Regions from separate parts of the Dactylosporangium sp. NBC_01737 genome, predicted to be linked through region 3. Evidence: riboswitches for the same ligand, from Rfam matches in the RefSeq annotation. Region 3 holds a riboswitch; each other region holds the start of a gene.
The links. Region 3 has a riboswitch for cobalamin ahead of metE (5-methyltetrahydropteroyltriglutamate--homocysteine S-methyltransferase). Riboswitches for the same ligand answer to the same signal wherever they lie in the genome.
Positions count from the first base shown of each region.

Region 1: it holds a riboswitch for cobalamin, as region 3 does, so the genes downstream of both, OHA72_RS59565 (VWA domain-containing protein) here and metE (5-methyltetrahydropteroyltriglutamate--homocysteine S-methyltransferase) in region 3, are expected to answer to the same signal.
Region 2: it holds a riboswitch for cobalamin, as region 3 does, so the genes downstream of both, cobN (cobaltochelatase subunit CobN) here and metE (5-methyltetrahydropteroyltriglutamate--homocysteine S-methyltransferase) in region 3, are expected to answer to the same signal.

Region 1 covers NZ_CP109153.1:12,905,943-12,910,643, forward strand. The annotation lists partial or broken gene OHA72_RS59555 (cobyrinate a,c-diamide synthase) at 1-1,026, opposite strand, end outside; gene cobO (cob(I)yrinic acid a,c-diamide adenosyltransferase) at 1,020-1,622, opposite strand; gene OHA72_RS59565 (VWA domain-containing protein) at 1,625-3,673, opposite strand; cobalamin riboswitch at 3,730-3,855, opposite strand; gene OHA72_RS59570 (hypothetical protein) at 3,954-4,199, shown strand; gene OHA72_RS59575 (copper resistance CopC family protein) at 4,227-4,701, opposite strand, start outside.
Region 2 covers NZ_CP109153.1:12,860,230-12,864,930, reverse strand. The annotation lists gene cobN (cobaltochelatase subunit CobN) at 1-2,939, opposite strand, end outside; cobalamin riboswitch at 2,979-3,164, opposite strand; gene OHA72_RS59370 (ferredoxin-like domain-containing protein) at 3,210-4,397, shown strand; gene OHA72_RS59365 (precorrin-8X methylmutase) at 4,394-4,701, shown strand, end outside.
Region 3 covers NZ_CP109153.1:8,815,802-8,820,502, reverse strand. The annotation lists gene OHA72_RS40090 (DUF4760 domain-containing protein) at 1-120, opposite strand, end outside; gene metE (5-methyltetrahydropteroyltriglutamate--homocysteine S-methyltransferase) at 517-2,778, opposite strand; cobalamin riboswitch at 2,904-3,115, opposite strand; gene OHA72_RS40080 (LuxR C-terminal-related transcriptional regulator) at 3,129-3,524, opposite strand; gene OHA72_RS40075 (hypothetical protein) at 3,572-3,712, shown strand; gene OHA72_RS40070 (NAD(P)-dependent alcohol dehydrogenase) at 3,767-4,701, opposite strand, start outside.

The DNA.
Region 1 (4,701 bases), 4.1 Mb from region 3:
AGGGACTTCGCCAGCCACAGCAGCCCCGCGCACTCGGCCGCGACGGGCCCGCCTCGGGCGGCGAGGGCGGCGACCGCCTCGCGCAGCGGCGTGTTGTCGGACAGCTGCTGCGCGTACACCTCGGGGAAGCCGCCACCGACGACGAGCCCGCGGGTGCCGGGCGGCAGCGACTCGTCCCGCACCGGGTCCACTGTGGACACCTCGGCGCCGGCGGCGGTGAGCAGCTCGACGGTCTCGGCATAGCCGAACGAGAACGCGGGACCACCGGCGACCGCGACGACCGGGCGGCCGGGAACGGGCTCGGCCACCGACGGCGACCACGGCGCGAACGGCACGGGGGGCGGCGCGGGCAACGGCGAGGACCGCGTCGAGGTCGACGCCGGCGGTGACGACGGCGGCGAGGGCACGCACCGACGCCATGGCCTCGGCGTGCCGCTCGACGACGGGGACGAGGCCGAGGTGCCGCGACGGTGCGGCGACCGCGTCGTGGCGGCGCAGCACCCCGAGGACGGGGGTGCCGACCTCGCCGCACGCGTCGCGGAGGATCTGCTCGTGCCGGTCGGAGCCGACCCGGTTGAGCACGACGCCGGCGATGCGCACGCCGGAGCCGAACGAGCGGAAGCCGTGCACGACCGCGGCGATCGAGCGGGCCTGAGCGGTGGCGTCGACGACGAGGACGACCGGCGCCTGCAGGAGCTTCGCGACGTGCGCGGTCGAGCCGAACTCCCCCGCGCCGGTGCGCCCATCGAACAGGCCCATGACGCCCTCGACGACGGCGATGTCGGTGCCGGCCGCGCCGTGCGCGAACAGCGGCCCGATCCGGTCCTCGCCGACCAGCACGGGATCCAGGTTGCGGCCGGGCCGCCCGGCGGCGAGGGCGTGGTAGCCGGGGTCGATGTAGTCGGGCCCGACCTTGAACGGCGCCACCGTCAAACCGCGCGCCGCGAACGCCGCGAGCAGGCCGGTCGCCACGGTCGTCTTGCCGTGCCCGGACGCCGGTGCCGCGATGACGATCCTGGCTACCACTCGATGCCCTGCTGGCCCTTGCGCCCCGCGTCCATCGGGTGTTTCACCTTCGTCATGTCGGTGACCAGGTCGGCGAGGTCGATCAGGTCGGGGTGCGCGTCCCGGCCGGTGATGACGACGTGCTGGTTGCCGGGCCGGTCCCGCAGCGTGGCGACGACGTCGGCGACGTCGACCCAGCCCCACTTCATCGGGTACGTGAACTCGTCGAGCACGTAGAACCGGTGCGCCTCGGCGGCCAGGTCGCGCTTGATCTGCTCCCAGCCCTCGGCGGCCTCGGCGGCGTGGTCGCGGTCGGCGCCGGGCCGCTGGATCCAGGACCAGCCCTCGCCCATCTTCTGCCAGACGACCGGACCGCCCTTGCCGGTCTCGCCGAGCGCCTTGAGCGCGGTCTCCTCGCCGACCTTCCACTTCGGGCTCTTCACGAACTGGTACACGGCGATCGGCCAGCCGGCGCTCCACGCGCGCAGCGCCATCCCGAACGCGGCGGTCGACTTGCCCTTGCCCTGGCCCGTGTGGACGGCCAGGACGTGCTGCCTGCGGCGCTGGCGGGTGGTGAGCCCGTCGTCGGGCACGCTCTCGACCTTGCCCTGCGGCATGTTCAGCTCCCCACGGTGGACAGGGCCGACAGCGGGACGCAGTCGGCGGACAGGGCGCGGGCGAGGCGCCGGGCGAGGCCGAGCCGGACGGGTCCGGACTCGCAGTCCACGACCACGGCGGGGACGCCGGCGAGCGCGGGCGCGACGGTCAGCGGGTCGGCGCCGCTGGTCGCCCGGCCGTCGGTGACGATGACGAGCAGGGGCCGGCGGCGGGCGTCGCGGCGCCGCTCGCCGTGCAGCGCGCGGGCGGCCTGGCGAAGCCCGGCCGCGAGGGGCGTGCGGCCGCCGGTGCGCAGCTCGGCCAGGCGCAGCACGCCGACCTCGTGGCTGGCGGTCGGCTCGAGGACGGTCGCGGCCTCCGCACCGCGGAAGGTGATCATGCCGACCTTGTCGCGGCGCTGATACGCGTCGCGCAGCAGCGACAGCACGGCGGTCTTCACGACCGTCATGCGCTGCCGGGCGGCCATCGAGCCGGACGCGTCGACGACGAACAGCACCAGGTTGGCCTCCCGGCCCACCTTGACCGCCTCGCGGAGGTCCTGGGCGTGCACGCTGCGGGAGCCGCGCAACGCCGCGGCGCGCACGCTGTCGGGCAGGTGCAGGCTGACGAGCTTGCCGCCGGTGGGCTGCCGTGACCGCACGACCCGCCCGTGCCGCCCGTGCGCGGGTGAGCGCCGGCCGGCGTGGGCGCCCTGCTGCCGGTTGGCCCGGCCGCCGATCTTCAGCAGCCGCGTTTTGTACGGCGCCTGCGCGAACGCCAGCTCCCCCGCCGGCTGCGTGACCGGCCCGCCGGAGGATTCACCCGGCGTGGGTTCGACCTGCGAGGGCGGCGCCTGCGCGGCGTGATCGCCGGTGGGCGGCGGACCTGTCGGCGGCGGACCGGGGTTGTCCGGTGCGCCGCCAGGACCGCCGCCGCCGTCGCCGGAATCGGCCGGTTCTCCGGCGGTGGACGGGCCGCCGGTATCAGGGTCGTCGTCGGGATCGTCGGGGTTGGCGGGGTCGTCGTCGGCGTCGTCGTCCGGGTCGTCGGAGTCGTCGCCGAGCTCCTGGTCCAGGATCTCCTCCAGGCGCTCCTGATCCGCGCCCGGCGGGTCGAGCGGGTCGCGCCGGCGCCGGTGCGGCAGGGCGAGCCGGGCCGCGTCGCGCAGGTCGTCCTTCGTCACCACGGTCCGGCCGTGCCAGGCGGCCAGCGCGACCGCGGTGCGGGCCACGACGATGTCGGCGCGCAGCCCGTCCACCCTGTAGGCCAGGCAGATCCGCGCGATCCGGTCCAGCTGACGGTCCGGCAGCGTCACCCCGGGCAGCGCGCGCCGGGCGGTGGCGATCCGGGCGGCGAGCGCGGCGTCCTCCTCGATGAAGCGGGCCGCGAACGTCTCGGGGTCCAGCTCGTACGCCAGGCGCCGCCGCACCACCTCGGCCCGGGGTGCGGGCGTGGTCGGCGACGTGACCCCGACGACCAGGCCGAACCGGTCGACGAGCTGCGGGCGCGGCTCGCCCTCCTCCGGGTTCATGGTGCCGACGAGGAGGAACCTGGCGGCGTGCTTGACGGAGACCCCGTCGCGCTCGACGTGGGCGCGGCCCATCGCGGCGGCGTCCAGGAGCAGGTCGACGAGGTGATCGGGCAGGAGGTTGACCTCGTCGACGTAGAGCACGCCGCGGTGGGCGGCGGCGAGCAGGCCGGGCTCGTAGGCCTTGACCCCGTCGCCGAGGGCCCGCTGCAGGTCAAGGGTGCCGACGACCCGGTCCTCGGTCGCGCCGACGGGCAGCTCCACCAGAGCGGAGCGGCGGCGCGAGGCGGGCGTGTCCAGGGAGTGCGGGCCGTCGGGGCAGGACGGGTCGGGCGCGGCCGGGTCGCAGGCGAAGCGGCAGCCGGCGACGACGTCGACCTCCGGCAGCAGCGTGGCGAGGCCCCGCACGACGGTCGACTTGGCGGTGCCCTTCTCACCCCGGACGAGGACCCCGCCGATCGCCGGGGACACGGCCGTGAGCAGCAGGGCGAGGCGCAGGTCGGGCAGGCCGACCACGGCCGAGAACGGATACGGCGACGTCAACGGGCACATCCTTATCGAGCGGGTCCGCGCCCGCCGGTCATGGCATGAGCGGCCGGAGTCTCCTGACTCCCGGATCGCCGCCGCCCCCCGACCTTCCGGCCGTGTGCGGCCGTGGTCCGAGCCCTGGAGGGTGGCTCCCCGGTCACAGTGGCGGGACCGTCCCAGACTCGCACTGGGTTCCTCCCTATGACCGCTCGGGGTTCATCGTGTCCCACGGCTCCCAGTGACGTCAACGTGACCCAAATCCTTCGGTACCGCCGGACCGGGCCGAACAGGTGACGTGGGCAGGACCGTGGCGCACGCCCTCCTGTGTGTCGTGCTGACCGCAGGTCTGCTGGTCGCGGCCGTGCACCGGCGGCTGCCGCCGCTCGCGCCGGAGACGTCGGTGGCGCCGCCCGGCACCCGCGCCATGTGGCTGAGCGACGCGCAGGTCGAGCAGTACCAGCAGCGGGTCGTCGCCGACCCCGGGTTCGCCGACCGGCTCACCGGCCAGATCCAGCTGACCTGCGGATCCGCGACCAGCTGAGCGCCCCGATCGCGGCGGCCGTCCCCGTTACCGGAGGGCGGCCCTGCGGCGTTTCTTCTCCGGCTGCACCGGTGCCCGCCGGGCGGCGAGCCAGATCATGGCGCCGACACCCACGATGAGCAGCCCCGGCAGCAGCCAGTCGGTGAGCACGAACGGCGTCGCCGGGGTCGCGGGCGGCGGCAGCGCCTGCTGCGGCCCGGCGGTCGGCCCGGCGGTCGCCGCCGGGGCGCTCTCCTTGCTCAGCGCCCGGGTCAGCGCCTCGGACGGCCCGGCCGTCGGCGCGGTCCAGCCCGCCGGTGCCGCCGTCGCCGGGCCGCTGTAGGTGAACCGCAGCTGCCCCTTCACCGCCTCACCGTCGGAGGCGACCGACTGGTACGCCACGACGTACAGCCCCTGCTCCGGCCAGTGCGACACGGTGACCAGCGCCGGGAACCCGGTGTTGTAGACCTTCGGCTCGAACTTCCCGTCGACCAGGAAGTACTCCTGGACGGGCTTGTCCAGG
Region 2 (4,701 bases), 4.0 Mb from region 3:
ACGGCGTAGACCTCGGCGAGGTCGGCGTCGTCGCGCCAGTTACGGCTGTCGATGAGGGGCAGGATGCCGGCGCCGTACGCGCCCGGCTTCGAGCCGAAGACGCGCAGCGTGGAGCGCCGGGCGTCGCCGTGCAGCGCGAGGTCCGCGGTGACGTGGGCGCGCACGTAGTTGTCCTCGTCGGACTCCGGCAGGCTCGCGACCAGCTGCACGGCGTCGTCGAGCAGCGCCACGACGTGCGGGAACGCGTCGCGGAAGAAGCCGCTGATGCGCATGGTGACGTCGATGCGGGGGCGGCCCAGCTCCGTGAGGTCGACGGGGGAGAGGTCGACGACCCGGCGGGACGCGTCGTCCCACACGGGGCGGACGCCGAGCAGGGCCAGGGCCTCGGCGATGTCGTCGCCGGCGGTCCGCATGGCGCTGGTGCCCCACATCGACAACCCGACCGACCGCGGCCAGGCACCGTGGTCGGCGCGGTAGCGGGCGAGCAGCGAGTCGGCCATCGCCTGACCGGTCTCCCAGGCGAGCCGGCTCGGGATGGCCTTGGGGTCCACGGAGTAGAAGTTGCGGCCGGTCGGCAGGACGTTGATGAGGCCGCGCAGCGGCGAGCCGCTCGGGCCGGCCGGGACGTAGCCGCCGTCCAGGGCGTGCAGCACCATCGTCAGCTCGTCCGTGGTGCGCGCCAGCCGGGGCACGATCTCCCGTGCCGCGAACTCCAGCACCCGTACCACATCCGGCGAATCCGAAATATCCGAGATGTCGGACGTTGGCCAGCCTCGCGACTCCATCTCGGCGACCAGCGCGCGGGCCTGCGTCTCCGCCTCGTCGACCGACACGCGACCCGAGTCGCCTTCGGTCAGGCCGAGGGCCTCACGCAGACCGGGCAGCGCGGCCACGGTGCCGCCCCACATCTGCCTGGCCCGCAGCATCGCCAGGACCAGGTCGACGCGGGCCTCACCCGACGGCGCCACCCCGAGCACGTGCAGCCCGTCGCGGATCTGCACGTCCTTGATCTCGCACAGCCAGCCGTCGATGTGCAGGATCAGCTCGTCGAAGCCGTCCTCGCCGGGCCGGTCGGCCAGGCCCAGGTCGTGGTCGAGGCGGGCGGCCTGGATCAGCGTCCAGATCTGGGCGCGGATCGCGGGCAGCTTCGCCGGGTCGAGGGCCGCGATCGTCGCGTGCTCGTCGAGGAGTTGCTCGAGGCGGGCGATGTCACCGTAGGAGTCCGCGCGCGCCATCGGCGGGATCAGGTGGTCGACGAGGGTCGCGTGCGCCCGGCGCTTCGCCTGGGTGCCCTCGCCGGGGTCGTTGACCAGGAACGGGTAGATCAGCGGCAGGTTGCCCAGCGCCGCGTCGGCGCCGCAGGACGCGGACAGCCCGACGGTCTTGCCGGGCAGCCATTCGAGGTTGCCGTGCTTGCCGACGTGCACGACCGCGTGCGCGCCGAACTCGTCGGCGAGCCACCGGTACGCGGCCAGGTAGTGGTGGCTGGGCGGCAGGTCGGGGTCGTGGTAGATCGCGACGGGGTTCTCCCCGAACCCGCGCGGCGGCTGCACCATGACCACCACGTTGTCCTCGCGCAGCGCGGCGAGCACGATCTCGCCGTCCGGGTCGCGGGACGTGTCGACGAACAGCTCGCCGGGCGCGGGGCCCCAGTGCCGCTCCATCGAGGCGCGCAGGTCGGCCGGCAGCGTGGCGAACCAGGCCTTGTAGCGGCCGGCGGAGATCCTGATCGGGTTGCCCCGCAGCTGGTCCTCGGTGAGCCAGTTGACATCCTGCCCACCGGCGGCGATGAGCGTGTGCATGAGCGCGTCGCCGTCCTTCGGGAAGCCGTCCGCGCCCTGATACCCCTGTGCGTGCATCGCGTCGAGGAGCCGGACCACGCTCGCGGGCGTGTCGAGGCCGACGGCGTTGCCGATCCGGGCGTGTTTCGTCGGGTATGCGCTGAGCATCACCACGACCTTGCGCTGCGCGGCGGGCAGGTGCCGCAGCCGGGCGTGCCCGACGGCGATCCCGGCGACCCGGCCGGCCCGCTCGGGGTCGGCGACATAGACGGTCAGCCCGTCGGCGTCGACCTCCTTGAACGAGAACGGCACCGTGATGATCCGGCCGTCGAACTCGGGGATCGCGACCTGCGTGGCGGTGTCCAGCGGCGACAGGCCGTCGTCGTTGGCGTCCCAGGTGTCGCGGGCGCTGGTCAGGCACAGCCCCTGCAGGATCGGCACGTCGAGCGCGGCCAGTGCGCCGACGTCCCACGCCTCGTCCTCGCCGCCGGCCTGCGCGTCGGCGGGGCGGGTGCCGCCCGCGGCGAGGACGGTGACGATGAGCGCGTCGGCCTGCCGCAGCGTGTCGAGCAGCTCCGCCGGGGCGGTGCGCAGCGACGACGCGAACACGGGCAGCGCCCGGCCGCCGGCGTCCTCGATCGCCTCGCAGAGCGTCTCCACGAACGCGGTGTTGCCGGCGAGGTGGTGCGCCCGGTAGTAGATGACCGCGACCGTCGGGCCGTCAGCTTTTGCGGGGCGCTCCAGCGGCCCCCAGGTCGGGGTCGTCGCCGGGGGCGCGAACCCGTGCCCGGTCAGCAGGATCGTGTCGGACAGGAAGTTGTGCAGCTCACCCAGGTTGGCCGGGCCGCCCTCGGTGAAGTACTTGTGCGCGTCCGCGGCGACCCCGGCGGGCACCGTCGAGTGCGACATCAGCTCGGCGTCGGGCAGCTGCTCGCCGCCGAGCAGGACCACGGGCAGGGGCAGCCGCAGCAGCGTGTCGAAGCCCTCCTGCCAGTCGCGGTAGCCCCCCAGGAACCGCACGACGACCAGGTCGGCGCCCTCGGCCAGGGCCGGCAGGTCCTCCACGGCGGTGCGGGACGGGTTGGCCAGCCGGAACGCGGCGCCGCTCGCGCGGGCGCTGAGCAGGTCGGTGTCGGACGTCGACAGGAGCAGGATCACGCCAGGGTCCTCCCTCGGGGTCCGCGCCCCAAGTCGGTCGGGAAAGGTCCGGCGTCGGAGAGTCTCCTGGCTCCCGGATCGGCGCTCGCCTCCGGCCTTCCCGGGTGTGTCACCCGGTGGCCGTCGTCGGAGGTCCACTCCCCGGTCACAGTGGCGGGACCGCGCCGGATTGACACCGGCTTCCTCCACACGTCGCCGTACAGCACCGCCAACTCTCCTGGACAGCGCTGTCTTGAGTCAAGCGAGGTGCTGCGCAGTAGTATCCGGCCCGTGCAGGCTGCCAGTGGACGCGACGCTCCGGACCGGTGCCCGGGCGCCGTGCAGGTCCATGCGGCGGCCGACGGTGGCCTGGCCCGGGTCCGGCTGCCCGGCGGCAGGCTGGGCGTGGACGCGCTCGCCGTGCTCCGCCGCGCGGCGCTCGACCTCGGCGACCCGGCGCTGGAGCTGACGTCTCGGGGAAACATCCAGGTCAGGGCGCTGCGGCCGGGTGCGGAGGTGGAGCTGGCCGCGCGGCTGTCCGGCGTGGGGCTGCTGCCGTCGGACACGCACGAGCGGGTCCGCAACATCATCGCCAGCCCGCTCAGCGGCCGCGACGGCCTCGGCGCGCTGGACGTGCGGCCGGTGGTGGCCGCGTACGACGCCCTGCTGTGCGCCGACCCCGCCCTGGCCGCACTTCCCGGCCGGTTCCTGGTCACCGTCGACGACGGGCGCGGCGACGTGACCGCGCTCGGCGGCGACGTGGGCCTGCACGGCGACCGCCTCACCCTGGCCGGCACGATGACGTCCTGCGGCGGGGACGACCCGGCCGACCTGCTGATCCGGGCCACCAGGGCGTTCCTGGCCGAGCGGGCCGAGCAGGGCGGCACGGCGTGGCGCCTGGCGGAGCTGACCGACGGCCCGGCGCGGGTCGCGGCGCGGCTCGGCGCCTCCTGCGGCCTTGGGGCCGTCCACGACGGCGCCGGCCCGGGGCTCGTCCACCGCGGTGCCGGCCCGGGGCTCGTCCACCGCGGCGCCGGCCCGGTGGTCGGGTGGACGCCGCAGACCGGCGGGCTGGCCGCGCTGACCGTCGTCGTCCCCCTCGGGCTGCTCACCCAGGCACAGTCCGCGGCGCTCGTGGAAGCCGCGCCGGGGGAGATCATCGTCACGCCGTGGCGGACCGTCGTCGTGCCGGACGTGTCCGTCGCACAAGCTGGACCCGTCGAGGCACTGTTGACGGCGGCGGGGCTCGGCACCGACCCCGCCTCCCCGTGGGCCGGGGTCACCGCGTGCGCCGGCCGGCCCGGCTGCGCCAAGGCCCTCGCCGACGTGCGGGCCGACGCCCGCGCGGCCGTCGAGGCGGGCACGGTGCCGGGGGACCTGCCCGTGCACTGGGTCGGCTGCGAACGGCGCTGCGGCGCACCGAAGGGAAGGCACGTGGAGATGCTCGCGACCGCCGACGGCTACCTGGTGGTCTCGTGACCGCGTACGACTACGTCAAGGACGGCGCGGAGATCTACCGGCGGTCGTTCGCGACGATCCGGGCCGAGGCCGACCTGTCCGGCCTGCCCGCGGACGTCGCCCAGGTCACCGTCCGCATGATCCACGCGTGCGGGATGGTGGACCTGGCCGCCGACGTCGGCTACAGCCACGATGTGGTCCGCCTCGCCCGCGCGGCGTTGCGCGACGGCGCCCCGATCCTCTGCGACGCGCAGATGGTCGCCTCCGGCGTGACCCGGGCGAGACTGCCCCGCGACAACGAGGTCCTGTGCACCCTGCGCGACCC
Region 3 (4,701 bases):
GGCCTTTCGCGTTTCCTTCGCGCCCTGGCGGAGCTGCACCCCGACGAACAGCAGCGACCCGATGCCGATGACCAGCGTCGCGACCCCCAATGCGGTCGTCACCCATTCGAACGGGCTCAACGCTTCCGCCTCTTCTTGGCGTCCTCCCGCATCAGGTGCTCGACCATCTCCCGGCGTGCGGACCGCATCTCCTGCTCGCGCTCGCTTCGCCCCGACGACGCGGAACTGTCCGTCGCCCGCTGCGGTTTCACTGGTTTCGAGTCATCGCGCTTGCTCACCATTCGCCCCATTCTGTGATTCTGCATTCAGGCGCCGTTCGAAGACATCTGGAAATACCCCGCGCTCGGGGCCACCACTGCGCAGTTCACCCGGAGGGTTTGTGGGATCGATTCCGCATCCCAGTGTTGCAGGGCAGAAAGCGCATGTCGCCGGATGATCGGACAGGTTGATACGCCCGTGCGCCGCGAGCGACGTCCGCGCGGCGGGGACATCCGGGGATGTCCCCGCCGCGGACGGTCAGCTCAGCTCGGCGCGGACCTCCACCGCGGCCGCGACGAGCCGGGCGAGGGCCTCTTCGACCTCGGGGTAGCCGCGGGTCTTGAGCCCGCAGTCCGGGTTCACCCACAGCCGGTCGGCGGGCACGGCCGCGGCCGCGTGCCGTAGCGCACCGGTGATCTCGGACTGCTGCGGTACGCGCGGCGAGTGGATGTCGTACACGCCGGGTCCGATGCCGCGGGCGTAGCCGGCGGTGCGCAGGTCGGTGAGGATCTCCAGCTTCGAGCGGGACGCCTCGATGCTGGTCACGTCGGCGTCGAGGGCGTCGATCGCGGGCAGCACCTCGCCGAACTCCGAGTAGCACAGATGGGTGTGGATCTGGGTGTCGTCGGCGACGCCGCCGGTGGCGATCCGGAAGGCGGCCACCGCCCAGTCCAGGTACGCCCGCTGGCCGGCCCGGCGCAACGGCAGCAGCTCCCGCAGCGCCGGTTCGTCGACCTGGATGATGCCGATGCCGGCGGCCTCCAGGTCGGCGGCCTCGTCGCGCAGGGCGAGCGCGACCTGGTTGGCGGTGTCGGCCAGGGGCTGGTCGGTGCGCACGAACGACCAGGCGAGGATCGTGACCGGGCCGGTGAGCATGCCCTTCACCGGGCGGTTCGTCAGCGACTGGGCGTAGGTGGCCCAGCCGACCGTCATCGGCTCGGGGCGGCTGACGTCGCCGTAGATGATCGGCGGGCGCACGCAGCGGGACCCGTAGGACTGGACCCAGCCACGCGTGGTGGCGGCGAAGCCGACGAGCTGCTCGCCGAAGTACTGGACCATGTCGTTGCGCTCCGGCTCGCCGTGCACGAGCACGTCCAGGCCGAGCCGTTCCTGCAGGGCGATGACCTCGGCGATCTCGGACCGCATCCGCTCGGCGTAACCAGCAGCGTCGAGGGTACCGGCACGCAGCGCGGCGCGGGCCTGGCGCAGCCGGCCGGTCTGCGGGAAGGATCCGATCGTCGTGGTCGGCAGCGGCGGGAGCCCGAGCCGTTCCTGCTGGGCCTTCGCGCGGTCCGGGTACGCGCCGCGACTGGTGGCCGGCAGTTGCGCGAGGCGGGACCGGACCTCGTCGTCGCGCCATTGTGCGGGCGGTGCCCCTGGCGGTTCGGGCAGGACCGCCACCCCGTCGCGCAGGGCCCGGCCGAGCTGGACGACCTCGCCCGCCTTCTGCCGCGCGAACGCCAGCCGCGCCCGCAGCTGCTGGTCCAGGCCCGGTTCGTCGTCGAGGTCCACCGGTACGTGCAGCAGCGAGCACGACGTGGACACCACGACGTCGTCGGCGATGCCGGTGAGCACCGCGGCGCGGGCGACGGCGGCGCGCAGGTCGGTGCGCCAGATGTTGTGCCCGTCGACCAGCCCGGCGACGATCGTCCGGCCGGGGATCGGCCCGCAGCCGGCCAGCCGGGCGACGTTGCCGGGGCCGGCGACCAGGTCGATGCCGACCGCCTCGACGGGCGTGGCCAGCAGCGCCGGCAGCGCGTCGCCGAGCTCCCCGAAGTAGGACGCGACGAACAGCCGCGGCCGCTGCTGCAGGGCGCCGAGCCGCGTGTAGGCGGCCCGCAACGCGTCGACCTCGGCGGCCGTGCGGTCGGCGGTGTACGCCGGCTCGTCCAGCTGGACCCAGACGACCCCGGCGTCGGCGAGCTTGGCGAGCAGCTCCCCGTACACGGTGACGAGGTCGTCCAGGCGGTCGAACGGCCGGAACCCTTCCGGCGCGCCGGCCGCCGCCTTGGACAGCAGCAGGAACGTGGCCGGGCCGACCAGCACCGGGCGGGTCGTCATGCCCAGCTCGCGGCCCTCGGCGAACTCGGCGGCCGGCTTGCCCGGCCGGGCGACGAAGACGGTGTCCGGGCCGATCTCCGGGACCAGGTAGTGGTAGTTGGTGGCGAACCACTTCGTCAGCTCCAGCGCCGGTTCGCCGACGGTGCCGCGGGCCATCGCGAAGTACGTGTCGAGCTCGCCGAGGCCCAGGCGCCGGAACCGGTCCGGGACCGCGCCGACGGCGACCGCGGCGTCGAGCATGTGGTCGTAGAACGAGAACGTGTTCGACGGGATCGCGTCCACGCCGGTGCGGCGCAGGTCCCGCCACACGCCGGCGCGCAGCTGCGCGCCCACGCGGTGCAGTGCGGCCGCGTCGATGCGACCGGCCCAGTAGGACTCCAGGGCTCGTTTGAGCTCCCGGTCGGGGCCGATGCGCGGGTAGCCGAGCACGGTGCTCAGGCCGAATGGCGTCGTGGTCACGCCGGTGTCCCTTCCCTCGAGGTGGTCGACGACCACCCGGGAGGACACAGCACGGCGGACCGCGGCGCGAGACCCGCACCGGGTCGCCCTGGCCAGCCCGCGCAGCCGTCGGCGGCGTGCGCGGGGTCGCGCACGCGGTGCGGGCAGGTCTTCGGACTCGCGGGCACGACCGTCTCCGGTCACCTACTGGCCGTCGCTTCCCAGGCCCTCGCGGACCCAGTGCTCATGACGGCGGTCGTTCCTGCTCACCGCTGCGGGGCAGCCCCGGATTCTCACCGGGTTCCCTCTTACGACGCCCCTGCGGTGGCAGGAGCGAACCAGCACTGCGCGCCATGATACGTCGCCGCGGCTCAGGCGCCGCCGAGGCCGGCCTCGCGGGCCTTCACGATCGCCTGGGAACGGTCGGACACCTGCAGCTTGGTGAAGATGTTCGACACGTGGTTGCGCACGGTCTTGAGGCTGATCATCAGGTCGTGGGCGATCGTCGCGTTGCCCTTGCCGGCGGCGACGAGGTCCAGGACCTCCCGCTCCCGGTCGGTGAGCGACGGGAACGCCGCCGCGACCGACCCGGCGCCGGCGGCGAAGTGGGCGATGATCCGCTGGGCGATCTGCGGGCCGAAGATGGCCTCGCCCGCGGCGGCGGCGCGGATCGCGCGGACGATCTCGTCCTGCTCGGCACCCTTGAGCAGGTAGCCGCGGGCGCCGGCGCGCATGGCGGCGAAGACGGAGTCGTCGTCCTCGAACATCGTCAGCACCACGACCGCGGCCGTCGACCCTGCCGAAGTGGTTCGCCGTGGCCACCGTCGTCCTCGGCGTCGCCGGCGTCCTCGGCCCCGCGGCGATGGTGGTGTACCTGCTGCTGCCGCTGTGGCTGATCGCCGCCTCGGTGATCACGTCGTCGCCGCGCTCTCCCGTGCTCACCGCATCCGCCTGAGCGCGCACGCGGACTCCCCGACCGCCACGCCGGGCGGCCGGGGAGTTCCCGCGCTCAGCCCTCGACGACCGTGATGACGACGTTGCCGGTCTTGTGTCCACTGTCGACTTGGCGGTGGGCCTCGACGATCTCCGACAGCGGGTACGTGCGGTCGATGACGACGCGGATCCGTTGCTGGGCCAGCAGTTCGCGCAGCTCGGCGAGGGCGGCGTGCTTGCGCACCGACATGCCGGTGCGCACGCGGGGGCCGCCGGTGACCGCGGTCCGCCACGCGTGGACGTTGTTCACCAGGCCGGTCGTCGGCAGGTAGCAGCCGCGCGGGGCCAGGACCGGCCGGGACGCGGCGAACGAGCTGCGGCTGACGGTGTCGAAGACGACGTCGTAGCGTTCGCCGCTGGTGGTGAAGTCCTCGACGGTGTAGTCGAAGACGCGGCCGGCGCCGAGCTCCTTCACCAGCGCCGCGTTGCGGCCGCTGCAGACGGCGTGGACCTCCGCGCCGGCGTGGGCGGCGACCTGGACGGCGTACGTGCCGATGCTGCCGGACCCGCCGATGACCAGGACCCGCTGCCCGGCCCGGATCTTGGCGAGGGTGTGCAGGAAGTACCAGGCGGTGGTGAACCCGTCGACGCTGGCCGCCGCGTCCGCGTAGCTGACGCCGGGCGGGATCGTGGTGAACGACGCCCGCTCGGACAGGCACTTGTACTCGGCGTTCGCGCCCACGCCGAAGCCCGTGAACCCGAAGACCCGCTCGCCGACCTGGGTCCGGCGCACGGCCGGGCCGACCGCGGCGACCTCACCGGCGAACTCCAGCCCGAGCACGCGGATGCCCTTGCGCGGGCGGCGCGGCCCGAGGATCAGCCGCCCCCACCGGGGCTCCCCGCGGCGCATCCCGCACTCGGCGGACGTCACCGTCGTGGTATGCACCCGCACGAGCACCTGGTCGCCCTTCGGCACCGGCGCCGGCACCTCCGCCTCGGTGAGGACCTCGG